Regions from separate parts of the Carnobacterium inhibens subsp. inhibens DSM 13024 genome, predicted to be linked through region 1. Evidence: predicted binding sites of a transcription regulator. Region 1 holds the regulator's gene; each other region holds the start of a gene.
What was found. The regulator NrdR, encoded in region 1, represses ribonucleotide reductase genes. The targets are predictions, from matches to a motif close to ACACNATATATNGTGT.

Region 1 (10,365 bases):
GCCAATCTAATTGAATCGCTAGAAAATGAAAATTTTATATCTGGTCACAAAGGATCAAAACCACGAGAAGTATTTTTAACAAAAGCTGACTATGAAGAAAAATTTTTATAAATTGCTAAACAAAAACTAAGAGAAGCTTCGTTTATTCTCTTGGTTTTTGATTTTTGTTTAAAATACACTTGTATTTAGTTCATATTCAAAAAATACTATTAACAATCTATGTCAATTGTTTAATTGAATTCGTTGTCAATTGTTTATTCTGCCAAGAGTGAGAGGAAAATGAACATTTTAAGTGGGCTATTAAATTAATTCATGGTATACTAAATTCGTTGTAAATTTGTCTTTTCCAACAAGTAATAAGCGAATCATCTCATCTAATGGTGAAAAAATGATGATGGCTTATTTTATTGTATCGTTTTGTTTATTTAACTATAAATGTTTAGATTGGTACAAGACACACTAAAAATAGTCACTTTCAAATACTACTATTAAAAAAGCGCAAGTATGAATATGGAGGAAATAAAGTAATGAATAAAGAAACAATTTATCATTTCGTTGGTATTAAAGGCTCAGGTATGAGCGCTCTAGCATTGATTTTGAACGATAAAGGATTTAAAGTTCAAGGCTCTGATATAGAAAAATATTTCTTTACCCAAAAAAATATTGAAGAAGCTAAAATTCCTATCTTAAACTTTAGTAAAGAGAACATTCATCAAGGTTTAACTATTATTGCTGGAAATGCTTTTCCAGATACTCATGAAGAAATTGTTGCAGCAAATGAATTAGGCCTGACGGTTATTCGCTACCATGATTTTCTTGGACAATTTCTTGGACAATTTACCAGTGTAGCCGTGACAGGTTCGCATGGGAAAACAAGTACTACAGGATTATTAGCGCATGTTTTAAGTTCACTTAAAGAGACAAGTTACTTAATTGGAGATGGCACTGGCCATGGAGTCCCTGATGCAGAATTCTTTATTTTGGAAGCATGTGAATACCGTCGTCACTTTTTAGCCTATAGTCCAGATTATGCTATTATGACAAATATTGATTTTGACCATCCAGATTATTACAGCAGTATCAATGACGTATTTGATGCTTTCCAATCAATGGCTAATCAAGTGAAAAAAGCTATTGTAGCTTGTGGAGATGATGAGCAGTTACAAAAACTTCAAGCGAATGTTCCTGTTTTATATTATGGATTTGGAGATCACAATGACTTCCAAGCTAAAAATATGACCCGATCAACAACAGGTTCTAGTTTTGATGTATATGTAAGAGACGAATTTTATGGTCATTTTGAAATTCCAACATTCGGTAAACACAATATATTAAATGCACTTAGCGTAATCGCAATTTGTCAATATGAAAGTATTGATAAAGAGGGTGTAATGGAGAACTTAAAAACATTTAAAGGTGTCAAACGTAGATTTAGTGAAAAACAAATGTTAGATATGGTCATCATCGATGACTATGCACACCACCCGTCTGAAATCCGTGCGACAATTGATGCAGCACGTCAAAAATATCCTGATAAAGAAATTATTGCTATTTTCCAACCTCACACATTCACTAGAACAGTAGCATTATTAAGTGATTTTGCAGAATCGTTGAATTTAGCTGACTCTATTTATTTGTGTGATATCTTTGGATCAGTACGTGAAGATCAAGGAGATATAACGATACAAGATTTAGTCAATAAAATTGATAATGGAGCGACTATATTGAGTGAAGAAAATATGTCGCCATTATTGAGCCATCATGATGCTGTTGCTATTTTTATGGGCGCAGGTGATGTTCAAAAATTTGAATTAGCATACGAGACATTACTAAGTCATTCGTCATTAACAAAATAGTAAAAAAGGTCTGAGACAAAAATCGTCTCAGACCTTTTTTACATCATTATACAGTAGGTATCGATTTTAGATGTAACATAGTTTTTATCTTCTGTTCTTAAAATTAAATCGAGTCTAAAAGACGCTAAAAAGATGATGTCAAAACCTAAAAGAGGAATAGCTCATTTAGGTTTCATTTTAATCTTTTAAACAACAAATAGAATTTTATCAGAATGATAAGCAAGTTCGCTATCTACCAATTTTTTTGTTAGAATAATAATGACAAGTTTGATTAAAATGGTTCATAAAATAAGATAATTAAAAAGCAGAAACTAAAAGGAGCTTTAATATGAGTAATAAGAAAAAATTAGTATTGATTGATGGAAATAGTGTGGCGTATAGAGCTTTTTTTGCATTGCATTCTCAATTAGAAAGAATGAAAAATAAAAATGGTTTACACACTAATGCATTGTATGGATTCCATAATATGATTGATAGTGTATTAACTAAAGAAAAACCGACTCATGCATTAGTGGCTTTTGATGCAGGAAACACGACATTTCGTCATGCCTTTTTTGATGATTACAAAGCTGGTAGGTCTAAGACGCCAGGTGAATTTTCCGAACAAATGCCTTACTTAAGAGATTTATTAGAAGGATTCGGAATTAAACATTACGAATTAGAAAATTTTGAAGCAGATGATATTATTGGAACTCTGGCAACACAAGTTGATCCGGCAGAGTACGATGTAGTCGTTATTTCTGGAGATCGAGATCTAACACAACTAGCAAAAGAAAATGTGCGAGTAGATATTACAGTAAAAGGTGTCAGTGAATTAAAAGAATATACAACTGAATCGATTCAAGAGGAGATGGGTATCAGCCCGTTGCAAATCATTGATATGAAGGGGTTAGCAGGAGATGCTTCTGACAATATACCTGGTGTAACAAAGATTGGTGAAAAAACAGCTCTTAAATTGCTAAAAGAATACGGTTCTGTTGAAGGAATTTATGAAAATATTGATGCATTAAAGAAAAGTAAGATGAAAGAGAATCTTATCAATGAAAAAGAGACGGCATTTTTAAGCAAAAAGTTAGCAACGATCAATACTGATTCTCCAATAAAAGTTGGTATTGATGATTTAGCTTTTTCTGGACCTGATATGGAAAAATTAATTGCTTTCTATAAAGAAATGGATTTTAATTCTCATTTGAGCAAGTTGGATACTACTGAATATGATGCTGAACAAAACAATCAAAAAGAAGAGATCTCCTATAAAGTAGTTACAGAAATTACAGAGAGCATGTTTAGCGATGATATGGCTCTTTATGTAGAATTAATAGGTGATAATTACCACATTTCGCCAATTTTTTGTATAGGCTGGGGCAATGATGAACAAATTTATATTTCAGAACCTGAAGTAGTTTTTGCATCAGAAGAGTTTAAAAAATGGGCAAAGAAATTGGATGCTAAGAAACAGGTATTTGATGCTAAAAGAACTTATGTCGCCTTGAAGAGACAACAAGTTGAGATGAATTCAATCAATTTTGATATCTTGTTAGCTTCTTATTTGTTGAATACAAAAGACAACAGCAAAGACTTATCTGAAGTTGCCACAGAACATGACTATTATGAGGTTTCTTCTGATGAAAGTGTCTACGGAAAAGGCGCTAAAATTGGCATTCCAGAAGATAAAACAGTGACATATGATCATGTTGCAAGAAAAGTAAAAGCTATACGTATTTTAAGCAAACAATTAAATGACAATTTGGAAAAAAATGAGCAGACTGAGTTATTCAATGAAATGGAATTGCCTTTATCCATCGTATTGGCTGAGATGGAACTTACTGGGGTAAAAGTGAATGACAAAAGGTTAATGGAAATGAAAGAAGAATTTGCCGTTCGGTTAAAGGATATCGAGCAGCGTGTATACGAATTGGCTGGAGAAGAATTTAATTTAAATTCGCCAAAACAATTAGGTGTAATCTTATTTGAGAAGATGGGTTATCCTGTCATAAAAAAAACAAAAACAGGTTATTCAACGGCGGTTGATGTTTTAGAGCAAATGAGAGAACAAGCTCCGATTGTAGAACATATTTTAGATTACCGACAAATAGCGAAAATCCAATCCACTTATATAGAAGGTTTATTGAAAGTGATTGATAAAAACACGGGGAAAATCCATACACGTTATATGCAAACAATCGCTCAAACGGGTCGTTTAAGTTCTGTGGAACCAAACTTGCAAAATATTCCGATTCGATTAGAAGAAGGTAGAAAAATTAGGCAAGCTTTTGTTCCTAGTCATGAAGGATGGAAGATATTCGCATCCGATTACTCACAAATTGAATTGCGTGTGTTGGGACATGTATCAAATGATCCTTTGTTAAAAGAAGCTTTTATTGAGGGACAAGACATTCATTCAAGTACTGCCATGCGAGTATTTGGAATCACTTCTCCCGAAGAAGTTTCTTCAGAGATGCGTCGCAGAGCTAAAGCGGTTAATTTTGGAATTGTCTATGGTATAAGTGACTATGGATTATCACAAAATTTAGGAATTAGCCGAAAAGAAGCACAAAAATTTATCGATAAGTATTTTGATAAATATCCAGGCGTTAAAACGTATATGGAAGATATTGTGAGAGAAGCAAAAGATAAAGGTTTTGTCGAAACACTTTTCCAACGTCGCCGTTATTTGCCAGAAATCAATTCTAGAAACTTTAATTTACGGTCATTTGCTGAAAGAACGGCTATCAATACACCAATCCAAGGTAGTGCAGCAGATATCATCAAAATTGCTATGATTAAAATGGATAAAAAATTAAAAGAATCAAATATGAAAGCAACTATGCTATTACAGGTTCATGATGAACTGATTTTTGAAGCGCCTGAAGAAGAACTTGAACAACTTGAAGCACTAGTGATTCAAGTTATGGAAGGTGCAGTAGAATTATCTGTTCCTTTAAAAGTAGACAGCAACAGCGGGAAAAGCTGGTACGAAGCGAAATAAGAAGGAAATGTTTCTGCTATATTCAGTTATAGCAGAAACATTTTTTAGATAGAAAGGAAGTAAAAATTTGCCTGAATTACCAGAAGTTGAAACGGTTAGAAAAGGTTTAGAACAACTTGTATTAGGCGCAACGATTCAATCAGTAGATGTTTATTGGGACCGTATCGTTGCTGGATCTATCGATAGCGAAGAATTTAAACAGCTTTTAGTTGGAGAAACGATCATAGAGTTTGATAGACGAGGAAAATACATTATTTTCCGTTTTGAACATTGGGCTTTGGTTTCTCATTTGCGTATGGAAGGTAAGTATGAGGTAGAAAATTCAACAGCACCTTTAAAAAAACATACACATATCGTTTTTCATTTAACAGACGGAAGAGATTTACGTTATCTGGATGTACGGAAATTTGGTCGGATGACACTTGTTCCTTTAGGAAAAGAGTTTAGTACGACAGGTATAAGGCTACTTGGTCCTGAACCGACTAAAGAAGCTTTTGATGGAAAGACATTTTATACTACACTACAAACTAAAAAACGGTCTATTAAGCCTCTGTTATTGGATCAAACAATTGTAGCTGGATTAGGAAATATTTATGTAGATGAAGCTTTATTTGTAGCTAAGATCCATCCGATGAGAGCTGCAAATAGCTTAAGTAAAAATGAAGTTTCAAGGTTGCATGAATCCATTATCAAAGTCTTAGGGGATGCTGTAAAAGCTGGTGGAACGACGATTCGCACTTATAAAAATGCACTTGGAGATGCTGGGACATTTCAAGTGAAATTAGCGGTTTATGGTAAAAAAGGAAGTCCGTGTATTCGATGTGGAACGCCTATAGAAAAAATAAAAGTAGCTCAACGAGGAACTCATTTTTGTCCTAATTGCCAGCAATTAGACATTGATTACTAAATAAAGAGGGGATAATATGACTGTAATTTTAGGGCTAACTGGCAGTATTGCTACTGGCAAGTCAACTGTTAGTAAATTGTTTAAGGAACAGGGTTACCCTGTTGTAGATGCAGATATTGGTGCTAGAGAAGTAGTAGAACCTGGCACAGAAGGGTTAAATAAATTAAAAGCCTATTTTGGTGATAAAATTATTCTACCTGATGGTACTTTAAATCGTTCTGAACTGGGAAAAATCGTATTTAATGATGAAAAAGAGAGAGAGCAGTTAAACGAAATGTTATCTCAACACATACGGCAATGGATTATGACTAAGAAAGATGATTACTTAAAACAGCATCCTGTTGTTATTGTATTAGATATTCCTCTGCTTTTTGAAACTGGATATAAAGATGATGTTGATCAAATCATGGTAGTAGCTACAACACCGGAGACTCAAATAGACCGTTTAATGAAAAGAGATGGAATAGAAAGAAATGAAGCATTGCAAAAAATTGCTGCTCAGTTGTCTATTTCAGAAAAAATAACTCTGGGAGATATTATAATTGATAATAATGGGACAGTTGAACATACAAAAAAACAAGTTTTAAAGTGGATTGAAAAAATAAAACCCAATTCATGCATAAAATAAAAATTGAAAAGAGCAAAGAATAAAGTATCAGTGCTTTATTCTTTGCTCTTTTTTACCGATTTTAACCGGTTTTATCTGTGATTGTTGTATGGTATAATAATGTAAATAACTGTGTACAAAACTAGTGCAGAGATAAGACGCACTTAAGATAGGAATGATAATAATGCAATGTCCACGCTGTCAAAATAATGGTTCTAAAGTTGTCGATAGTCGTCCAGCAGATGATGGACGTGCCATTCGTAGAAGAAGAGAATGTGAAGCCTGTAGTTTTCGATTTACTACATTTGAACGGGTTGAAAAAACACCTCTTTTAGTGATCAAAAAAAATGGAACCAGAGAAGAATTTAATCGTGAAAAAATTTTAAGAGGGTTGATTCGTTCTTGTGAAAAACGACCTGTAGCAATGGAACAAGTTGAAAAAATAGTGGATGAAGTAGAAAATCAAATCAGAGGGTTAGGCGAAAATGAAGTTTCTTCTGCTATTATTGGAGAATACATTATGGAAAAATTAGCTGATGTAGATGAAATAGCGTATATCCGCTTTGCTAGTGTCTATCGTCAATTTAAAGATATGAGTGTCTTTCTTAAAGAACTTCAAGAATTTGAAAGAAAAAAAGCTGAAAAAAATTAGTGAGACAGAAAGGTGTGAATCGTTTTGGGATATCCATGGAAAAACTTAAGTCCTAAAGATGGGTTTTTAGTAAAACAAAATGCGTTACTATCGGATATTGATCAAAAAATTCTCACTTTTTTGTATCAACCTTTGATTGGCACTGCTGCATATAGCCTTTATATGACATTATGGACTGAAATAGAAGAAGAAAAATATTGGAGTGAAGGAATTCTGCATTCGGAATTGCTGACAGTGTTAAATATCGGTATCCCTGAACTCTATCAAGCTAGGATCAAGTTAGAAGCGATAGGTCTCCTTAAAACCTATGTCCAAACAGATACGACTAAATTAACGATCTATGAATTGCAAGCTCCTCAAACTAGTGAGGTATTTTTCAAAGATGATTTATTAAGTTTATTGTTATTAGAAAGAGTTGGCGAACGAAAATTTAAAAATTTGAGAAAACGATTCATTGTAGAAAAGATAGACAAACAGAAATTTCAAGAAATCACTAAGTCATTTTTAGACGTGTTTCAGTTTGACGCTGAATTACTAAAAAGAGAAAAGGAACTTTTAAAAGAGCCTGTTTCATATATTGGAAAAACAGCCAATTCTAATCCAAAAGTTGATCCGAAAACGTTTGATTTGAAATTTTTTTATTCAGGTTTAAATCAGCAATACATCAATCGTTCTTCCATTACAAAAGAAATAGAGGAAACGATTCTTGTATTGCACACGTTATATGGTTTAGACGAATTAACGATGCAACAATTTATTCTTAATGCATCAGATATTGAAACTGGAACCATTGATGAAAAAAAATTAAAGAAATTAGTATATGATGATTATCATAATAAAAACCAACAAAATATTTCTTTAAAAGACGTGGTGGAAAAAGATATCCAGATCGATGTAAATCAGCAAAAAACGCGTGAAAATGATCTTATGAAAAAAGGATTAACTAAAGAAGATATTGCGGTCATTGAAGTAAGTGAGCAAATAAGCCCTTATGATTTTATGAATTCTATTAAAGAACAAAAAGGCGGTTTTGTAACAAAACCTGAAGAATGGACTTTAGAAGAAATCGTGAAGAAAGCTAATTTGCCAACAGCGGTGATCAATATTTTGATTCATTACATTTTAGTTGTGAAAAACAACCCAACGCTTGACCAAAAATTAGCTTATAAGATCGCCAATGACTGGGCGCAAGAAAAGGTAGTAGCACCTGAAGAAGCGATTCAAAAGGTTAAAAAAATGTATTTAGAAAATGCTGAAAAAAAACAACAACAAGAAAATCGTAATAAGACTTACACACAAAACAGAAGTAAAGGTAATTACAATAATCAAACCACGATAAGAAAAGAAACTCTTCCAGATTGGGCCAAAGCAGAAAATAACCAAATGGAAGAAAAACCGATGAGTGAAGAAGAGAAACAAGCGTTTATGGAACGGTTGAAAAGAATTCAAAATTTTGGCAAAGAAGGTGAATAATAATGGAGGATATTGGTGAAAGCTTGACGCGAATGATCAAAGATCGAAATTTAACGGATAAATATGAAGAACTCATTCAAGAAGTTTTAGATGATCCCGATGTGACGCAATTTATTGCAGACAATCGTCAAAAATTGGATGATGAAGCCATTGTTAAAAGTTATGCTAAATTATATGAATATGTACAAGAAAAAAAGAAATTTCAATTAAAAGAAGGTATGATGGCTCCTGGTTACCATCCTAAATTAGTTTTAAATTATCATTACATTGACGTGACCTATGTACCTTCGGCTGAATTGATCGCTAAACAAAAAGAATTAGAAATCAAAAATCGGATTTATTCAATGGATATGCCTAAAGATGTACGAAATGCTAAATTAGCAGATTTTGATTTAACAGATGAACGCCGATATGCTATTTCAGAGGTCTATGATTTTATTGATGCTTATTTAACTAAGCCCAAAGAATTTCATAAAGGCTTATATTTACAGGGATCATTTGGTGTAGGTAAAACTTATTTGTTAGGAGCGCTAGCACATGAATTGGCTAAAAATGGGTTCCCTTCTACTTTAATGCATTTTCCATCATTTGCAGTTGAAATGAAACAATCTATTGGTAAGAACAATACAGGTGAAAAACTAGAGTTTATCAAGAAAGCACCTATATTAATGTTAGATGATATTGGTGCGGATTCTATGTCGAGTTGGATACGCGATGATGTATTAGGCGTTATTTTACAATATCGCATGCAAGAACAGCTGCCTACTTTTTTCTCTTCCAACTTCGATATGAAACAGCTTGAAGAAGAACATTTAAGAGTCACACAAAGAGGCGAAGATGAGCCGCTAAAAGCGAAAAGAATCATGGAAAGAGTTCGTTATTTAGCAAAAGAAGTTAAGATGACTGGAACGAATCGACGTCACACTCACTAATAAAATAAAAAATATGGCTACTCTCCTTGAAATCATGAACAAAAAGTGCTTTAATAATAGATATAAGATAAATCATTGAGAAAGACACCAAAACTTGGTTGCGATTTTTTTAGAGAAGAAAACATCTGCTGAAAGTTTTCTAATTTCGTTCTTGTTTTGACCCCTTTCGAGTGCCACTGTGAACCGTTTGTCGAATTAGCAGTTGGTCGTTTAGCTAGCGTTAACAGCTTAGAGTGGATTTAGTGTATTTGCTAAATTCTGAATCTGGGTGGAACCACGTAATGAACGTCCCTTTTATGGTATTTAATATACTATAGAAGGGACTTTTTTTATTTTCTAGCTGAACAAAGATGGTATTTTAAAAATTAGAATATGGAGGAATAGACTATGTCAGAAATTAATATTACTTTTCCAGATGGAGCAATAAAATCTTTTCCAATTGGGTCTTCTACAAAGGATATTGCTGAAAGTATCAGCAAAGGTTTAGCTAAAAAAGCGTTAGCCGGTAAAATTAACGGAGAATTAGTGGATCTAGTACGCCCAATTGAAGTAGATGGTGAGATTGAAATCATCACACCTGATCATGAAGATGCTTTGCAAATCTTGCGTCATTCAACTGCTCACTTAATGGCTAATGCTTTACGCCGTTTATACCCAGATATAAAATTTGGAGTGGGCCCTGCTATTTCAACTGGATTTTACTATGATACAGATTCTGAAGCACCAATAACAGATGAAGATATTCCTAAAATCGAAGCTGAAATGATGGCGATTGTAAAAGAAAATAACCCCATTGTTCGCAAAGAAGTTACTCGTGAAGAAGCGTTAGATATCTTCAAAGATGATCCTTACAAAGTAGAATTGATTACAGATCTTCCAGAATCAGAAAAGATCACGGTATATGACCAAGGTGACTTTGTGGATTTATGTCGTGGTGTCCATGTTCCTT
Region 2 (10,365 bases), 1.1 Mb from region 1:
ATGCTGTTTCAGTCATTGGAAAATAAGACTTCTTTAATTTAGTATCCATTACTATATCACACCTCGATGTATTTGTTAGTTAAACTATATCACGGTGTGATATAGTTAGCAAGAAAAAAGCATCGTACCGCGATATAGTTGTCGTGGCAAAATCGTTAAAACAATAAAACAGATTAAAGCTTATCTACACCCTTTTTGGTATGTATGAACGTAAATAAAAGAACAGATACAGAGTGATGCTAAGAAAAGTTACTGAAAATAAATGTTCTTGCGCATCTTAGCGGAGTAGAATATGCTAATCAAAAGAAGGTTTGAGGAGGTCTGGATAATGAGGTTGTTGATAGCAGAGGATGAAGCAGAATTAGCTCGTGCCATTCAAGTGATTTTGGAAAGTGAAGGCTACACTGTCGATAGCGTTCATGATGGAAAAGATGCATATGAGTATGCTGTTTTAGCTGAATATGATGGGGTTATTCTTGATATCATGATGCCGAAACTTTCTGGAATGGAAGTTTTAGAAAAATTACGAAGTGAAGGTAATCAGACCCCGATCTTGCTCTTGACCGCAAAGTCCGCTGTCGAGAATCGAATCGATGGGCTGGATCTAGGAGCAGATGATTATTTAACCAAACCATTTGCGATGGGAGAATTGCTAGCGCGTATACGGGCTATGACACGCCGGAAAACGGTCTTACAAGCGAATAATTTAACATTTGAAGATTTAGAATTGAACAAAGATATTATGCGTATCAGCAATGGTCAAGACGAGATAAAGTTATCAAATAAAGAATGTCAAATCTTGCAATTATTAATGGAAAATCCAAAACAAATTTTTTCAGCCGACCAAATGATCGAACGTATCTGGGGTTGGGATGCGGATATCGAAATGAACAGTATATGGGTGCATTTAAGTAATTTGCGAAAAAAATTAGCAGAACTGGATGTTCATGTCAAAATAGTTGCTACTCGTGGTGTGGGTTATTCGCTGGAGGTTATTGAATGATTGAGAAGCTGAGAAAAAAATTTATTCTTGTTACGATGGCCGTAGTTTTTCTAGTGATGTTCGTTGTCTTAGTAGCACTGAATGTCACAAATTACTTTCATGCAGCAGAACGAGCAGATGAGATCTTGAACATCTTGGCTGAAAACGGTGGGGAATTCCCGGATGAGGAACTTTCAGGAAAAGGATCTGAGCCTGGGAGTATTCCGCCAAATCAGGCGGTTTCAGCAGAGACTCCTTTTGAGACCCGCTATTTTACTGTAATCACTAATTCAAATCGACAAATCATTCAAATTGATACAACAAGAATTCGGTCGGTTGATTCTGAAGCTGGCCAGATATACGCGGAAGAAGCTTTAACTTCTAACAAAACAAAAGGATATCTAGATGATTTTCGTTATAAAGTTGTAGAGAAAGAGGATGGAACCTTTTTGTTGCTCTTCGTTGATAGTCAACGAGAATTACAGACCATGCGAACATTCTTGCAAAACTCATTATCGATTGGATTAATTAGTTTAGCTTTTATTTTTTTGCTGGTTTTTTATTTTTCAAAAAAAATTGTTAAACCTGTCCAAGAAAGTATTGACCGGCAAAAGCAATTTATTACCGATATGGGTCATGAAATTAAAACGCCTCTGGCTATTATTTCAGCTAATAATGACGTTCAGCAAATGCTTAACGGAGATACTGAATGGACCAAAAGTACAGGAAAACAAATTCGCCGTTTAAATGGTTTAATGGAAAGCATGCTTCAGTTAACACAGATGGAAGAAGAAACCTATCAACCTAAAATTGAATCCGTTGATTTCTCGCAAGTTTTACGTGAGACATGCGAACCATACATTCTGATTGGTGAACAAAAAAATGTTACTGTTTCATTAAATATCCAGCCCAATATCATTATCCAAGCAGAAATGGAGGCAATCAACAAGTTGTGTTCACTTTTAATGGATAATGCGAATAAATATGTTCGAGAACCGGGAACCATTCAAGTCCGTTTAGATAGTCATCAACATAAAATCAGATTGATTGTTTCCAATACTGTTAGTGAAATGCCACAAAATTTTGATCGGCTATTTGATCGTTTTTACCGGGAAGACCAAGCAAGAAGGCACACTGCTGGTGGATATGGCATTGGATTGTCATTGGCCGCTGCTATAGTTGAAAGCTACCATGGACAAATCAAAGCTAGCCCGTTGAATGAAGAAACCATTGCTTTTGAAGTTGTAATGCCATTAAAATAAAAAATTTGGGCAAGTCACTGATATAAATCAGAAGACTTGTCTTTTCTTTGTCCAGTTTAGGTATCTTTATTTCGTCATTTTCGATAAAAAAGTGCCGTTCATAGTATGACCAGACAGACCAAATAATCGCTTCTATCTTTTAGAAAATACTTTGCAAATGAAAGGCTTTACATGATTCGTGTTGTAATATATTCTGGTCTTTACATAAAAATAAAACTTTGCTAGAGTATGAGTATAAACCGATTACATTTTAAATCTAAAACGAGGAGACTAGACGATGACTAAATTTTTCTGGGGTAACTCAGTATCAAGCATGCAAACTGAGGGAGGATGGGACGAATGTGGTAAGAGCCCATCTGTTTATGATGTAAGAGAAGCAACAGAACATGCAAGTGATTGGAAATTTGCGAATGATAATTACCATCAGTTTGAACAAGATCTAGATCACATCAAGGACTTAGGCATGAATATGTATCGGTTCCAGATTTCTTGGTCACGAGTGATTGAAAACGGTAACGGTGAAGTGAATGAAGAAGGCATTGCTTATTATGATCGATTCATTGACGGTCTGCTTGAAAGAGGTATCGAACCGATGATCTGTCTGTATCATTTTGATATGCCTTTGTATTTAGCAGAAGAATATAATGGGTTAGTTTCAAAAGAAGTACTGAAAGCCTTCGTCAGATACGGAAAAGAAATGGTCGATCGTTATGCGGATAAAGTGAAGTACTGGATCGTATTCAATGAGCAGAATCTCTATCATGTACCAGAAGCATTTAGAATCAGTGGATATTTACAGGGAGAAAAGACGGCAAACGAATTATATCAAATTTTACACAATGTTATGGTGGCACATGCTGAAATTGCCAATTATCTTCACGAAACAACGGATGCTCAGATTGGTGGAATGCTGGCTTACAGTGAAGTTTATCCAGCTACTTGTAAACCTGAAGATATTCTAGCAGCTAGAAAATGGGATGAATTTGTAAACTATACGTTACTTGACGCTTATACAAAAGGAACGTATTCAAAAGAAATGATGCAATTTGTGAAGAAAAATGAAATTGATATGAACATATTGCCTGGAGAATTAGAAACAATTCAAAATCAGAAGAATGATTTTATAAGTTTTAGTTATTATGCTTCGTCAACCATCAGTGCTGAAAAGATTCCAGCGGGAACCATTCCAAATGAGTATATGGATTACGGTAGATTAGACAATCCACATTTAGATACTACGGAATGGAACTGGCAGATTGATCCACTTGGATTCCGAGATGTGTTAAACAAATTGTACCAGCGCTATCAGTTACCCGTCTTTCCAATTGAAAATGGTATTGGAGTGAAAGAAGAGTGGGATGGAACGAATCTAATAGAAGATGACTATCGCATCGACTATCATAAGAAACATTTATTAGCCATGTATGATGCTATGTACATCGACGGAGTAGAAGTAATGGGCTATCTTGGATGGGGCTTGATCGATATTTTGAGTTCACAAGGAGACATGCGTAAACGTTATGGATTAGTGTATGTGAACCGGGATAACCATGATCTGAAAGACATGAAAAGAGTTCCGAAGAAAAGTTATGAATGGTTCAAAGAAGTCATTAAAACAGATGGGAAGTGTCTGTCTGAAGGAGTTGACAGAACCTGACAGAAGAAGCATCAGAGTCAGGAAAACATGATGTAAGCTGATTTATTATGTCAGCCTGCTTGTCTGTCGATCAGGAATACGAATAAAAGGGAGCTGATACAATAAAAAGTACCAGCTCTAACTTTAATAAAGAATGGCTCAATTTTCTTCAAGAAAATTGGGCCATTCTTCTTTTTATGTCATCGATTCAATATTTTTTAAGATCTTTATCATGAAGAGCAGATGAATTTCTTTAGTTGCCTTAGCGTTGCTTCTGACATACAGATCTGCTTTTAAAATTTTAGACTTAAGGTTCAATTAAGGTTCAAGTTTTATATTGTATCCATCGAGTAAGGAGGTAATAAATATGACTAACTATCAAAGTGTTTTTGAACGAAAGGAAACAAAGTATTTAATTACGTATGATCAATGGAATAAATTGCTTATAGAGCTTAGACCGTATATGGAGCTGGATCAATACGGCAAGCATTTGATTACAAATATTTACTATGATACCCCAAGTTGGTATTTGATACGGCATTCAATGAGTAAACCGCTCTACAAAGAAAAAGTTCGATTGCGTAGTTATGGTATTCCAACTAAAAAAGATTCAGTCTATGTGGAGATCAAGAAAAAATTTGATGGAATCGTCTATAAAAGAAGAACAAAGATGCAATTGAAAAATGCTGAAAGATTTTTAGCTCATCAAAATGAGCTGGAATCGATCAACAATGATCAAAAGGTACATGAATTTGAGTCAATTCTTTCTTTTTATCCAGACTTAAAACCAACCATGTATTTGTCTTATAAAAGACTAGCTTATATTGGGAAATTGGATAACGATGTCCGGATTACATTTGATCAAGAAATTTTATACCGCACGCATGATCTTTCTTTGTCATCTGGATCTTATGGAGAGCCGATTTTACCGGAAAATCACTTATTGATGGAAATAAAAATTTGCGGGGCAATGCCTGTATGGCTTGCTCGTATCTTATCCGAGCAACAAATTTACCCAGCAAAATTTTCGAAATATGCAAATGGGTATAAAGATTATTTGAAAAAACAAGAAGAACCAATAATGGAAGCAAGAGAAAGAGAGGTTTATAGTGCATGAGTGAGTTGTTTAATAGTTTATATATGGAAAGTACATCTGCGTTTTCAATCACGAGTTTTCTACTTTGTACGGTGTCAAGTTTGGTTTTAGGAGGATTTATAGCATGGACCTATATGTATAGAAATCAATTTTCTAAAGGTTTCGTCATGACTCTATTTCTATTACCAGCTATGGTACAAATGGTGATCATGCTGGTCAATGGAAATGTTGGAGCCGGTGTTGCAGTAATGGGGGCATTTAGTTTAGTTCGTTTCCGTTCTGTACCAGGTTCAGCTAAGGAAATCAGCAGCATCTTTCTGGCAATGGCCGTTGGGCTGGCAACCGGAATGGGGTATATTGGATTTGCTGTAGTATTTGCCTTGATTATTTGCGGCGCAATGGTTGGATTAAATCTTTCCAGCTTTGGCGAAATGGGTGAACGGGTTCGGTTGTTAAAAATAACAATTCCAGAAAATCTAGATTATAGCGCTGTTTTTGATGATATCTTCGAACAATACTTGTCCAGTTATCAGATGATAAGAGTAAAGACTACCAATATGGGCAGTCTGTTTCGGATTGAATATACGATCGAATTGAAAGATCAAAATCAGGAAAAACAATTAATCGACGCATTGCGTTGCAGAAATGGAAATTTAGAAATTATCTGTGGACGCTCGTTAGCTGGAAAGGAAGAACTCTAATGAAAAAAAAGACGAAGATCACACCATTTTTATCACTAGCTGTTTTGGTGATGTTAGCCGGATGCCAATCAACCGCTTCTGGCACTAGTCAAAGTGCAGATTCTGCTACAGCAACTGAGTCTGGCACTGTAGAAAGTACAGTAGATTATGATTTAGAATTTAGTTCCGATGATCTTGAAGTCGGATATGACGAGGCTGATTCTACTACTATCCAATTGGCTGACAATCAGAACACAAGCAGCGGAGAAGGAGCAACGGTTGATGGTAATGTTGTTACAATTACAACTGGTGGAACATATTTGATCAGCGGAACTCTTTCAGATGGTCAAATCAAAGTAACGGCCCCGAATACTGAAGAAGTTCATTTGATCTTTGACGGAGTAGATATTACCTCCTCAACAAGTGCTCCTTTATTGATCGAAGAAGCTGATAAAGTCTTTGTGACATTGGCAGAAGGATCAGAAAATACATTGACTGATAAAGCTGGAAGTACAGCAACACTTGATACGGATGCCGATGCGACTAGTATTGATGGAACAATTTTTAGTAAAGCTGATTTGGCATTTAACGGCTCTGGTAGTTTAACGATACATGCGAATACGAATCACGGAATCGTATCAAAAGATGAATTAATCGTCGTAAGTGGTACGTATAATATTACTGCAGCAGGCCAAGGACTTTCAGGAAAAGATGCAGTGAAAATCAAAGATGGAACGTTTACTCTTGAAACCGGAACAGATAGTATTCAGTCCGATAATGCAGATGAAGAAGGCAAAGGTTTTGTCTATATAGCCGGAGGTAACTTTACTATTGATGCAGAGCAAGACGGTATTCAAGCTGAAACGCTACTTCAAATTGATGGCGGAACATTTGACATTACAGCAGGTGGCGGGAGTGCCAATGCAGTAGCAAAAACACAAGAAGGGATGGATTTCTTTGCTCAAGCAGCAGATGAAGAAGAAAATGCGGATAGCGATGAGATCAGTTCAACCAGTACCAAAGGATTGAAAGCAGCCGGCGAGTTGATTATTAATGATGGCACGATTGCAATTGATGCGGCTGATGATACAGTGCATACTGATGGAAATCTGACACTTGCAGGAGGATCGCTCACATTAATTGCCGGAGACGATGGCTTACATGCTGATAATGATTTGCAATTAAGTGGTTCGAGTGTTGCTATTACAGAAAGTTATGAAGGAATCGAAGGTAAGGCGATTACAATCAGTAATGGAGAAATAAACGTTGTAGCTAGTGATGACGGAGTAAATGTATCTGGTGGGACTTCAACAACAACTGAACAAGCAGCCGGACCGGGTGAATCTGGCAGCTACAGTGAAAATACATTGGTCATTTCTGGTGGTACATTGACAGTGAACAGCAGTGGTGATGGATTAGATTCAAACGGAACGATTGAAATTTCTGGAGGGGTGACGACTGTTAGCGGACCAGAAAATGATGGTAACGGAACAATTGATTCAAATGGAGAGGCTGTGATAACTGGCGGAACGTTAATGGCTGCTGGAAGCTCTGGAATGGCAGTAACTTTTGCAGACAGTTCTAGTCAAGTAAGTGTTTTTTATGGATTTGAAACAACTTATGAAGCGGGTAGCAAAATTGAATTAAGCGATGCAGACGGTACAGTTCTCTTATCATGGACAGCAGATAAAAGTTTCACTTCTGTACAGTTCAGCTCTGCTGATTTAGCAGTAGATGAAACATACACTTTATCCATTAATGATGAAATTTTTGAAGTTCCAATTGAATCAGTATCAACAACAGTGGGCACTACAACAGGACAAATGGGGGGCGGAATGCAACAGCCTGGTGACAAGAACATGCAACCAAATGGTGACATGCAAAAACCAAGTGAAGGAGATACAGGCAGTATACCAACCATGCCTTAACCTAGTTAGTTAAGAAGTAAATAGAATAGACAAGTCAGTAGGAAAATTCCTAAGGCTTGTCTATTTTTTAGTCTATAGGATGTTTTGAATGCGCAACCACAATATATGGTGTTTATTTTTTCGTAATTAGCACATATGGTATAATTTCAGGTTGATATAATTTTCATATCATAGTATTATAGCTAAGGAGCTAATCGATGGTTAAGCAATGAACTACTGCATAAACTATAAATAGTTACATAAAAAGATGCAACAAAAAATTTAAGCAGTACGATTTCTAGAAACTACTAAGATAACAACTAGTAATGAGATGGAAAAAGAGTAGCTGAATTATGCTACTCTTTTTCCATGCAATGAGGAGAGGGGTAGATGGCGATTTTAGTAATTGGTGGAATGATTGGAGCAGGAAAAACAAGTGTAGCTGAACTGTTAGGAAAATCTTTAAACAGTGAGGTATTCTATGAGAATGTAGATGACAATGAAATATTGCCTTTATTTTACACAGCAAGTGAAGAGGAACAGCATTTAAAACGATACCCGTTTTTATTGCAATTAGATTTTTTAAGTAGTCGTTTTAAAAGTATTAAAGAAGCTTTACACAACAAGAATAATGTGTTGGATCGCTCAATTTATGAAGATTGGTATTTTGCCAAAGTAAATACAGAGTTAGGACGTATCTCAGCTTCAGAGTTTAGTATTTATGAAAAATTATTGAACAACATGATGGAAGAATTACAAGAACTGCCTAAAAAATCTCCAGATTTAATGGTTTATTTACAAGGCTCCTTTGAAACGATTCTTTACAGAATCGGTTTGCGAGGCAGAGACTTTGAACAAGATCAAGGATTAATGGACTATTACAAAGCTCTTTGGCAAGGTTATGATAATTGGGTCACTCATCACTATAAAGAATCTGATGTTTTAGTGATCAATATTGATAAAATCGATGTGATCAATAATAGTGAAGACGCGGATTTTGTGGTGAAATTAGTAAAAGAAAAGTTAGTTGAAATGGAGAGTAGAATCAATGAGTAGAGTAATAACAGTTTTAGGCATTATAGTCATGTTAGGGATTTTATTTCTCTTATCAGACAATAAAAAAGCAATTAATAAGCGTACGGTTGGAGTTGCGCTAGCAGCTCAATTAGTGTTGGCTTTGTTCTTAATTAAAGTTCCTGTAGGCAGCTGGATCATTGAACAGTTAGCTGCAGGTGTAACGAAACTATTCAGTTTTGCGAATGAAGGACTATCTTTTGTGTTTGGCGATTTATTTGGAAGAGGATACTTCTTCATTGATGTATTAGGTGTTATTATCTTCCTATCTGCTTTGACAGGGATCCTTGGCTACTTAGGTGTAGTTGGTTGGGTCGTTAAAATCATAGGTGGAGCAGTTGGAAAGTTGTTAGGAACTGAAAAAGCAGAATCTTTTGTTGCTGTAGCAAATATGTTGTTGGGGCAGACAGAAGCGCCTTTCTTAGTTGCAAAATATTTGCCTGATATGACAAAATCAGAGTTGATGACAGTTTTAGTTGCAGGAATGGGATCTATGTCGGCTTCTATCTTAGTGGGATATAATTTATTAGGTATTCCGATGAAATGGTTATTGATTACAACGGCTTTAGTACCGTTTGGATCATTACTGGTAGCTAAAATCTTAACGCCTGAGACAGAAGTTAGTAAAGTAACTGATGTAACTTTAGATCGTAAAGGCTCGAGTACCTCTCTTTTTTCTGCCATGGCCGAAGGAATCAACAATGGGCTTCAAATGGTTTTAGGTATCGGTGCGAGTTTGATTGCTGGTATTTCTATTGTGGCATTATTGAATAGTATTTTAGGGTTAGTAGGGACCAGTTTTACAGGGGTTCTAGGCTATATCTTTATGCCAATCGGTTGGTTGATGGGCTTAAGTGGTACGGAGGCAATGTTAGCTGGCCAACTGCTAGGGACCAAATTATCAATCAACGAGTTTGTCGCTTATGCTGACTTTGCTCCAATGATGTCTGAATTGTCCGAAAGAGCAATAGCGATGATATCTGTGGCTGTTGGTAGTTTTGGAGCATTCTCTAGTATTGCGATTTGTGTAACAGGTTTATCAGTTTTTGCACCAACTAGAAAAAATGATTTATCTAAACTAGCTTTAAGAGGGATGTTTGGCGGTTTTATCGTTCCTATTTTATCAGCTATGTTTATCGGATTGTTTTTATAAAAAAATAAGATGACTCCCAAAGTCTAACATTTGGGAGTCATCTTATTTTATTGATTATTTTGAGAAGTTAGAATACGTGGCCCATTTTTTGTAATTACTAATGTATGTTCGAACTGGCAACTTAGACCTCCGTCTTTTGTTCGAGCGGTCCATCCGTTATCGTCCATTTTTGATTTCCATGATCCAGTGTTTACCATGGGTTCAACAGTGATAACCATACCTTCTTTCAAGCGTAGTCCTTTACCTGGTTGTCCATAGGAAGGAACGTCAGGAGATTCATGTAATGTCGGCCCGACTCCATGACCTAAAAATTCTCGAACTACTGATAAATTTTCACTTTCAACGTAACTTTGGATAGCATGACCGATATCTCCTATACGGTTTCCAACTTTTGCCTGTTCAATACCTTTATACATAGCTTTTAGAGTAACTTCCATTAAATGATCTTTCTCAGGGTTTGATTCTCCAACCACATAACTCCAACAAGAATCTGATAAAGCACCCTTCAAATTAATGACAGTATCAACTTTGATCAAATCTCCATTTTTGAGGACTTCTTTTCTTGGAAAACCATG
Region 3 (10,365 bases), 540 kb from region 1:
TCATGAGTGGATGTGGAGCAGCAGAGCAAGCTGATACATCATCAGATAATAGTCATACAGAAGAGACAATAAAAGTAGTAACGACGTTTTATCCCATGTATGATTTCACAAAAAATGTGGCACAAGATTTGGCTGAAGTATCTTTACTTTTACCTGCTGGAACTGAAGTGCATGATTTTGAACCTAGTGCTAAAGATGTTGCCGAGATCCAAGAAGCAGATGTGTTTATTTATAACAGTGAAGAGATGGAAACATGGGTTCCTTCCGTATTAGATACTATTGATTCAACCGAAGTTCTCGTTATTGATGCTAGTGAAGGCATTACCCTTATTGAGAATGAAGCAGTTGAAGAACACAATGATTCAGATCATGAGCACGCAGAGCATACCCATGATCATGATGAAGAAGGGCAAGAAGAGCACAGTCATGCAATTGATCCACATATTTGGCTAGATCCTGTCCTTGCTCAAGAAGAAGTGAACACCATAAAAGAAGGCCTAATTGAAGCTGATCCTGAAAATGAAGAAGGTTACGAAGTTAATGCTGATGCCTATAATCAAAAGTTGGAAGCATTAGATCAAGAATACAGAGGAGCTTTTCAAGAGGCAGAGAACCGAACGTTCGTCACACAACATGCAGCTTTTGCTTACTTAGCTCAACAATATGATTTGAATCAAGTATCAATAGCAGGCTTGTCATCCGAAGAAGAGCCTAGTCCGGCTAAATTAGCTGAATTATCCGAATTAGTCGATCAAGAAGGGATGGAGTATATCTACTTTGAAGATAATAGTTCTTCTAAAATCGCCGAAACGTTGGCAAGTGAAGTTGGTGTTGAGTTAGCTCTATTAAGCCCTTTAGAAGGAGTCAGCCAAGCAGATCAAGATGCTGGAGTAGATTATATCGAAGTTATGAAAAATAATTTAGAATCATTAAAGAAAAGTATCCGTTAAGATCACCATGGAAACTATAAAGCAAAACATCAATTTATTAGCTATCTTTTATCGAATAAAGTAAGATAAAGACACGTCTTACACCATTGGAAGAACAAAATAAATGGTGGCAGGGAGGATAGCTAAATGTTTGATAAGATAAAAAATCCGATTCTTTTTCAAGGAGATTTAACTAAAAACAATTATTTTGAAGGATGGTACTACAAGCACGTTTCATTTGATGAAAAGACCAGCATTAGTTTAATTCCTGGTGTGAATTTGTTTAAAGGAGACGAACATAGTTTTATCCAATACATTTATGTAACGCTAAATGAGCAAAACGAAAAAACGACAAACACAGGGTATATTCGTTATCGTTTAGATGAGTTTAGTTACCAAAATAATCCATTTTTAGTTCAAATTGGACAAACTATTTTTACGGAATCGTTTGTTTCTATCCATCTGAAAGATGAGCAGTTTACGGTTCAAGGAAAATTAGGGTTAGGTACTTTTCAAAATATAAAAACTTCCATTCTGTCTCCTTCAATTATGGGAGGATTTGCATATATTCCTAAGATGGAATGTTACCATGGTGTCATTAGTATGAATCATCGCTTACAAGGAACTTTAACGATCAATAATGAAGAAGTTGAATTCACGAATGGCAAAGGTTATATTGAAAAAGATTGGGGCACTTCTTTTCCAAAAGAATACATTTGGATCCACTCTAATCATTTTAAAAATGAAAGTACAAGTCTCTTTTTTTCAATTGCACATATCCCGTTTTACCTGACCACTTTTAAAGGCTTTATTTGCAATATAATAGTGAACGATAAAGAGTATCGTTTTGCGACTTATAATGGGAGTACGGCCAAGATAGTGAGTCAAACGAAAGATACAGCACTGATCGTACTTGAAAATAAAGAAGCAGAATTGACTATTCAAGGAATGATTACAAGTTCTGGTAAACTCATCGCTCCTAAAAATGGGAGTATGAATAAGGCGATCAAAGAAGGGTTATCAGGAGAAATCAGTATTCTTTTAAAAGACAAGAAACAAAATACAATATATAGAGATGAAAGTAAGTTGGCAGGTATTGAAATAGTAGAAGCTTAGGTTAATGAGGTGAGGAAATGGAAAATCTTGAGCAGAACATAATTTACGGCTCTTTTGAATATGATTTAGGCAGCCTTTATCTAGCAGCAACCGAGAATGGTCTCTGTTTTGTAGGCTCTCTAAACGAGTCACTGAGAGAACTTGAGGATGGTGTAACAAAATTATTTTCAAAAGCAACTTTAGTAGAAAATACGGTTGGTTTACAACTCTACCATCAACAATTTTTAGACTATTTTAACGGTTCTAGAACTACGTTTACGCTGCCTTTAGATGTGAAGGGAACGTTATTTCAACAAAAGGTTTGGAAAGCTTTGACCACTATTCCCTATGGACAAACAAAATCGTATGGTGAAATTGCAGCTGAAATCGGTCAGACTGGAGCTTTTCGAGCAGTGGGTACAGCAATTGGAAAAAATCCGTTATTGATCGTCGTACCTTGCCACCGGGTCATCCATAAAAATGGGAAGTTAGCAGGTTATCGAGGAAAGTTAGACATGAAAGAAACACTATTAAGTTTAGAGAAAAGACAAGGGAAAGTATGCTAAGAAAGAAAATGAAATAGGATAAATATAAATAGATTATGCCTTGATCCAGGCATAATCTATTTATATTTCTTTTAATAACAATTAAAATGATGGACGAAATGTAGGATTGCGTTTATACTATATATAGTTTAAAAATTATTTTTATAGCTATATATAGTGTTTTAAAGGAACGGATAGGGTGGCGATAGGAAATGATTATGGATAATGATATTTTTTGTGAAACTTCGAACAAACTTAAGCTGAAAGTAATGAAAAGAGATGGACGAGAAGTTGAATTTAGAGAAGAAAAAATCTTTGAAGCTTTGTTGAAAGCCTATCATTCATTGACAAAAGAAACGGATGAAAAAAGTATTCAGGAACTAAAAGAGATCGTTGAAGTAGTAAAAAAAGAAATAGCACAACGATTCGTCAGCAATATTAAAATTTATGAAATTCAGAGTATTGTTGAACATATTTTAATAGATGCCCATAAACATGAATTAGCGGAAGCCTACTTAGTTTATAGAACCCGTCGCGATCTGGAAAGAAGCCAATCAACGGATATAAACTATGCTATCCATGATCTTTTACGTAAAGAACAAACCGTAGTAAATGAAAATGCGAATAAGGATAGCAACGTATTCAATACTCAAAGGGATTTAACTGCAGGAGTAGTTGCGAAATCTATGGGACTTAAATTGTTGCCGAAGCATGTTGCTAATGCGCACCAAAAAGGAGATATCCATTATCATGACCTGGACTATCAACCATACGCTCCAATGACAAATTGTTGTTTGATCGATTTTCAAAGTATGTTTAGGGAAGGCTTTAAAATAGGGAATGCAGAGGTAGAAAGTCCGCGTTCCATTCAAACAGCTGCTGCTCAAATGGCACAAATTATTGCCAATGTGGCTTCTAGTCAGTATGGAGGATGCAGCGCAGATCGAATTGATGAAGTATTAGCTCCTTATAGTCGTTTAAACTATCAAAAACATTTGCAGACTGCAAGAGAATGGGTCACAGGAGAAGAAAAGCAAAAGCAATATGCCCGTGAAAAAACAAAAAAAGACATTTATGATGCTATGCAGAGCTTGGAATACGAGATCAATACCCTTTATTCTTCTCAAGGACAAACGCCTTTTACAACGTTAGGATTTGGATTGGGAACGGATTGGTTTGAACAAGAAATTCAGCGTTCCATCTTATTAGTTCGCATCAATGGATTGGGAAAAGAAAAGAGAACAGCCATTTTTCCAAAACTTGTCTTCACTCTTAAACGAGGCGTTAATTTGGATCCCGAAGATCAAAATTATGATATAAAAAAATTAGCCCTTACTTGTTCAACCAAAAGAATGTATCCTGATGTCTTAATGTACGATAAAGTCGTTGCGTTAACGGGAAGTTTTAAAGCGCCAATGGGGTGTCGTTCATTTTTACAAGGATGGAAAGATGAACATGGTCAAGAAGTAAACTCAGGAAGAATGAATTTAGGTGTGGTCACACTTAATTTGCCTCGTGTGGCTATCGAATCTAAAGGAAACCAATCAATGTTTTGGGAGCTATTTGAAGAACGATTAAAGGTTTGTCACGATGCTTTAGTTTATCGTGTTCAAAGGACAAAAGATGCATTACCTGAAAATGCTCCTATTTTATACGAATATGGCGCTTTTGGGAAACGATTGAAAAAAGGAGACAGTGTAAATGATCTCTTTAAAAATAAACGTGCGACAGTATCTTTAGGTTATATTGGACTATACGAAGCTGCAACAGTCTTTTTTGGGCCAGAGTGGGAAAAAAATGAAACTGCCAAGGCCTTTACAGTGGATATTTTGAGAAAAATGAAACAGCACACAGATCAATGGGGAGAAAAGTATGGCTATCATTTTAGTGTGTATTCAACACCCAGTGAAAGTCTAACGGACCGGTTTTGTCGCTTAGATACAAAGAAATTTGGCGTACTGACAGATATTACTGATAAAGAGTATTACACAAACAGTTTCCATTACGATGTACGAAAAAAACCAACACCGTTTGAGAAGATTGAATTTGAGAAAGATTATCCTGAATACACATCTGGCGGTTTCATCCATTATTGTGAGTACCCGAATATGCAACAAAATCCAAAAGCGTTAGAAGCTGTGTGGGATTTCTCTTATGATCGTATTGGATATCTTGGGACCAATACGCCTATTGATCATTGTTACAAATGTGGATTTGAAGGAGATTTTGATCCGACTGAGCGAGGATTTAAATGTCCACAATGCGGAAATACCGATCCCGACAGCTGTGATGTCGTAAAAAGAACGTGCGGTTATCTCGGTAATCCTCAAGCTAGACCGATGGTAAACGGAAGACACAAAGAGATTTCAGCTCGGGTCAAACATATGCCAGTTAACGGGGAGGAAATACTACATGAGGAATCCTAAACCGAAAGAATGGCTGGCTAAAGATTACAGTCAATGCCGGATAGCGGATTATAAACCGTTTAATTTTGTTGATGGAGAAGGTGTCAGATGCAGTCTCTATATGAGCGGATGTCTGTTTGCCTGCAAAGGCTGTTACAATAAGATCGCACAAAATTTTGCTTATGGAGTGGAGTATACTACAGAACTAGAAGACACGATCATTGCTGATCTAAAGCATTCTTATGTTCAAGGCTTAACTCTTTTAGGAGGAGAACCTTTTCTCAATACACAAGTTGCAATTCCTTTAGCTAAACGCATTCGTTCGGAATATCGTGAGACAAAAGATATTTGGTCTTGGACTGGCTATACATGGGAAGAATTGATGCAAGAATCGGAGGATAAACTGGAATTGCTGTCACTAATCGATGTCGTTGTGGATGGACGGTTTGAATTAGCTAAAAAAGATTTGACGCTTCAGTTTAGAGGGAGTTCAAATCAACGTATTATTGATGTTCAAGCATCATTGAGACATGAAAAAGTTGTATTATGGCAAAATCAATTTAATTAGAAGCAAAGTATGAAAGCCTTACTTTTTAGACGTAAGTAGCATGAAGAGAATAAAATATGCTACACTACAGATAAATAAAGGAGCGGATATTATGGATGGGAAGTCAAGAGCAGCGATTAAAATTGATGCACTAGTAGATATTGTTTTAAAAAAAGATCAACGTACAGGTAAATTAACAAGAGGTCACGTAAAGCGTATTTTAACCAATAGCAGTCAACATCCACATGGGATCAAAGTCATGTTAAAAGAAGGAGACCAAGTTGGTCGTGTCCAAAAGATCTTAACAGATGACGATAAATAAGTAACCTAACTGACAATAACAAAAGAGATCTAAACTGGTTTTCACATCAGCTCGATCTCTTTTTGCTTTTTTAGTTAATAAGCGATTAAATTTAATTTTGAATGCGTTTAAGATGTCGTTGCAAGCGGGAGCTGATCAAAAAAGCGAAAACAGCTTTAACGACATCACCTGGAACAAATAATAAGAAACCCGTTTTGAAGATGAGACTGTTACTCATAGTCAAATCAAGATAGCCTCTTAGGATGAAAATCATATAAGGCAATCCAATGATATAAAAAATACTGGATCCAATAAGAATGGCCCCTAAAGCAGATTTAAATGTGAAAGATCTGCTTTCTAAGAACCATGCCATTACATAAGCTCCTAGAATGAAACCAAGTACAAAACCAAAACTTGGACTTAAAAAAGATTGAAATCCTTTAAAGATAAGGATGAGCAATAAGTGCAGGGTTTGTGCAAGAAAAGCAGCATTTTTTTGCAAGATAAGGCCAGTTAGTAAAACAAACAACGTTTGCAAGGTGAAAGGGACTGGACCAAGAGGAATACTGATAAAACTGCTAATATAAGACAAAGCTGCCATTAAACTACAGAGTGTTATTTCTCGCGTGGTTAAGGTTGACATAATAGGCTCCTTTGAAATTCATTCATCAATCGAATGGCTTTTTCATAATGATTTCTCCGTAAGACAACGTTCGTTGTTGGCCATCAGCCAGTTGCACAACAAGACCTCCTTGAGGATCAATATCTATGGGAATAGCTTCGAATTCTTGCTTACGTTCTTTAAAAGTAATTTTTCTACCAATCACAAAACAACGTTTTTTATATTCTTCTAAAAAAGTACGTTCCTCAATTGTTTGATAAATCATGTGAAATTGATTCATGATTTCAGCTATTAGAAGATTACGATCACTAATTTCCTTTTCTGTATCAGTAGTAAGAGAGCCTGCGATAGTGCTGATTTCAGTTGGAAAACCTGTTAAAGGCTCTTTAACATTTAAGCCTACTCCGACAATCAGAGTCTCTATTTTCCCGCTTTCAAAGTCTGATACAGCTTCAGTTAAAATACCGCATATTTTTGTATCGTTGAGATAAATATCATTTACCCATTTTATACTAGGTCGTTTAGTAGTTAATTTTTCAATAGCCAAACAAACGGCTACAGCAGTAGCTGTAGTGACTAAAGTAGCATCCGCCATAGATAAGTTGGGCTTTAAAAAGAAACTCATGTAAATGCCTGTTTGACTAGGAGAGTAAAAAGACTTACCTAATCGTCCTCGTCCTTTAGTTTGTTCTTCAGCTAGGACAACGCCTTGATTTTGTGAACTTTTCATTGCAAAAGAACGAGCTTTATTATTTGTAGAGTCAATGGTTTTAAATGTATGGATAGGAAAAGTTTTTAGATCTGTATGCAGGAATGATCTAATGCCTTCAATCGAAATGACATCTGACTTTTCAGAAAGTCGGTAACCTTTATTGGTTACTGCTTCAATGATGTAGCCTTCTTCTTGTAGAGTTTTTATTCCTTTCCAGATAGATGTTCTTGAAAGTCCTAGTGTATCTGCCAATGCTTGACCAGAAATATTGGACCCTTTTTGTTGTTTTAATAAAGAAAGAATGCGTAATTTTGTAGACATAAGTTCACCTCGTTTTTTAGTATAAAAGCTTCTATTCTTATTGTCAACTAAATTATATTTAGTTAGGTAACAATTAGAAAATAAGAGTAACCATTGTTAAATAAATCAAAAAGTAGTAATATGAGAACATTCTACAAAAAAGTTAAAATTATAAAAGAATTGAAGGAGAATAAAGATGCCTGTAATGGAACTAAAGCAAGTGAATAAATCATATAAGATCAATGGCGGAGAAACATTTCAAGCTTTGAAAGACATTAATCTGTCTTTTGAAAAAGGTGAATTGGTGTCTATTATTGGAGAATCTGGTAGTGGGAAATCCACACTAATGAATTTGATTGGTGGGTTAGATTCAGATTTTCAAGGCGAAATTCTTGTCGATGGTGAAAATATTGGAGATTATTCTGAAAAGAACTTGGTACAGTATCATAAAGAAAAAGTGGGATTTGTCTTCCAAAGTTTTAATCTTATCTCTCATTTATCGGTTTTAGACAATGTAACATTAGCAATGACCTTATCAAACGTTTCAAAGGCAGACCGAGAAAAAAGAGCCAAAGAAATTTTAGGTGTAGTAGGTTTACAAGATCATTTGTATAAGAAACCGGATGCTATTTCAGGTGGTCAAAAGCAACGGGTAGCTATTGCACGTGCACTAGTAAATGATCCGGATATTATTATCGCAGATGAACCTACAGGAGCATTGGATTCAGAAACAACAGATCAAGTTTTAGAGATGATCAAAGAAATTGCTGAAAATGGCAAACTGGTTATTATGGTTACCCATTCTGAAAAAGTAGCGGGTTATTCTAGCAGAGTTGTGACGATTGATGACGGACGAGTAATAGATGATCAAAAAGGCAGTGCATTAACGGTTACAGACAATAAATACAAAACAGAGAAACCTAATCGCAATAAAAATTTGAGTTTATTGGGTGCAACAAAGTTAGCCCTTTTAAATATGAAAGAAAAATTAGCTCGTAATATATTGATTGCTTTAGGTGGTAGTGTAGGAATCATGAGCGTCATTTTAATGTTGTCTTTAGGAAGTGGTGTGAATTCTTATTTAACAGATACGATGAACAGTCAGGTAAATCCGTTAGTTAGTGAAGTTCATATGCCGGACGAAGAGCCGGAAAACCAAACTGAACTGAATGAAATGCGGGACCAAAATCCTTTAATGGGATTATCTAGCTCAGCTCCATTTGGGACGGAAAATATTGATGAGTTGTCTAATATTGAGCATGTAGAAGCAGTTGAAGAAGGTTTTACTAATTTCTCAATTGGAACAAATAAAGCTTCTTTTGATGGAAAAGCTACTCAGTTTATGAGTGTGACGACTGTTTCTTCTATGATTACTAGTGCTGACATAGTAGAAGGAGGACTTCCTGAAGAAGGAGAAGTCATGATTACTAAAAATATGGCGGATACTTTAGGAGAAGACCTTGTAGGACAGGACATTCAAGTTGATACAATCGTTAATGAACAACAACTTAATTTGACAATGACTGTCAGTGGAATATATGGTGCTGAAGCATCAGCTGCGATAGATACAGTTTACTTGAATTATGAAGATTTAAAAAATGCAATGGAAGAAGCAGGGGGAGTATTAAATCCTAATATCATTTACCTTGTTTCCGATGATGCTGCTGCAACAGACTCTATCAAATCTAAGGTTGAAGACTTAGGATACAAAGGATCATCTACGGAAGCTATAGCAGAGACATTTAGTCAAATGCTGGATGTCTTTACGTATGTGTTAGCCGGAGTTGCTGGGATTTCATTAGTGGTTTCAGCTATTATGATATTGACTGTCTTGTATATCAGTGTGGTTGAAAGAACAAAAGAAATTGGTGTGATCAAAGCCATTGGGGGACGTAAAAAAGATATTCGCCGTATTTTTGTATCTGAATCCTTCTTGATTGGTTTATTCAGCGGAATGTTTGGTGTCGGAATTGCATGGGGACTATCATTAATCGCTAATGCTGCAAGTACGCACTATTTTGATGTTGCTGTCATTGATCTAACGCCAATGTATGCTGTTTCCGGAATAGTTTTAAGTATCATCATTAGTATGGTAGCTGGCTTAATGCCTGCGTCTAAAGCTGCGAAATTAGACCCTGTTGAATCACTAAGAAGAGACTAGCCTATATTTCGGCCAAATTTGATTTGGTAAAAGATATAGATCAATTGGCTTTAAAGTGGTATAAAGAAATAAAGTAAAACCTAATGTATAACTGTTTGTTTGCAGTTATACATTAGGTTTTTTTAGTGCAATTTCTAATGAGAATCTATTAATCCTGTAGTGGCGACGATCTGATTATTTTGGATATAGACTCTGGGAACTCGTTTTCCAATCAAACAAGCGACCTCATAATGGATCGTGTTCATTTGGACAGCTATTTCGCTAAGAGAAATACAATTATCTAGTGGATCTCCAAAAAGAATGATTTCTTCATTAAAATCAGCTGGATTTATTCCAGAAAGGTCTACCATTGTTTGGTCCATACAGACTCGTCCAACAATAGGTGCTTTATGCCCATTTAGGGTAACGTGTCCTTTGTTTGATAAGGACCGTGAAAGACCATCTGCATAGCCTACTGGAATAGTCGCAATAATAGAATCTTTTGTCGTGGTATATGTTCGACCATAGCTAATTGTTTGCCCAGTAGGAACATCTTTAATCAAAATCGGTTTCGTTTTAAAAGACATTACCGGCTTTAATGTGATATTATTTCGCAAATGTTCTTCTGGGTATAAACCGTACAAACCAATACCGACCCGTACCATGTCTAAATGCATTTCTGGAAAAGCAATTGTGGCGGCAGTATTGCAACAATGCTTAACGGGGATATCATACCCTTTTTGTTGAAGATAAGAAACAATATCCATAA

Region 2: BR65_RS07815 (deoxynucleoside kinase) is a predicted target of NrdR. The motif match lies at 7,681-7,696, and genes of this name have one in related genera.
Region 3: nrdD (anaerobic ribonucleoside-triphosphate reductase) is a predicted target of NrdR. The motif match lies at 2,705-2,720, and genes of this name have one in related genera.

The regions. Positions count from the first base shown of each region.
Region 1 covers NZ_JQIV01000006.1:2,458,946-2,469,310, forward strand. Annotated here, with positions in the region: gene BR65_RS13855 (DNA translocase FtsK) at 1-111, shown strand, start outside; gene murC (UDP-N-acetylmuramate--L-alanine ligase) at 528-1,856, shown strand; gene polA (DNA polymerase I) at 2,185-4,845, shown strand; gene mutM (DNA-formamidopyrimidine glycosylase) at 4,913-5,752, shown strand; gene coaE (dephospho-CoA kinase) at 5,769-6,380, shown strand; gene nrdR (transcriptional regulator NrdR) at 6,544-7,011, shown strand; gene BR65_RS12890 (replication initiation and membrane attachment family protein) at 7,036-8,484, shown strand; gene dnaI (primosomal protein DnaI) at 8,487-9,416, shown strand; gene thrS (threonine--tRNA ligase) at 9,804-10,365, shown strand, end outside.
Region 2 covers NZ_JQIV01000006.1:1,394,333-1,404,697, reverse strand. Annotated here, with positions in the region: gene BR65_RS07850 (PadR family transcriptional regulator) at 1-49, opposite strand, end outside; gene BR65_RS07845 (response regulator transcription factor) at 329-1,003, shown strand; gene BR65_RS07840 (sensor histidine kinase) at 1,000-2,244, shown strand; gene BR65_RS07835 (glycoside hydrolase family 1 protein) at 2,522-3,901, shown strand; gene BR65_RS07830 (polyphosphate polymerase domain-containing protein) at 4,248-4,997, shown strand; gene BR65_RS07825 (DUF4956 domain-containing protein) at 5,003-5,677, shown strand; gene BR65_RS07820 (carbohydrate-binding domain-containing protein) at 5,677-7,584, shown strand; gene BR65_RS07815 (deoxynucleoside kinase) at 7,954-8,619, shown strand; gene BR65_RS07810 (NupC/NupG family nucleoside CNT transporter) at 8,612-9,790, shown strand; gene map (type I methionyl aminopeptidase) at 9,838-10,365, opposite strand, start outside.
Region 3 covers NZ_JQIV01000006.1:1,922,138-1,932,502, forward strand. Annotated here, with positions in the region: gene BR65_RS10390 (metal ABC transporter substrate-binding protein) at 1-950, shown strand, start outside; gene BR65_RS10395 (tocopherol cyclase family protein) at 1,077-2,045, shown strand; gene BR65_RS10400 (methylated-DNA--[protein]-cysteine S-methyltransferase) at 2,063-2,590, shown strand; gene nrdD (anaerobic ribonucleoside-triphosphate reductase) at 2,782-4,995, shown strand; gene nrdG (anaerobic ribonucleoside-triphosphate reductase activating protein) at 4,982-5,542, shown strand; gene BR65_RS10415 (YwbE family protein) at 5,634-5,843, shown strand; gene BR65_RS10420 (biotin transporter BioY) at 5,935-6,465, opposite strand; gene BR65_RS10425 (biotin--[acetyl-CoA-carboxylase] ligase) at 6,491-7,477, opposite strand; gene BR65_RS10430 (ABC transporter ATP-binding protein/permease) at 7,653-9,617, shown strand; gene alr (alanine racemase) at 9,752-10,365, opposite strand, start outside.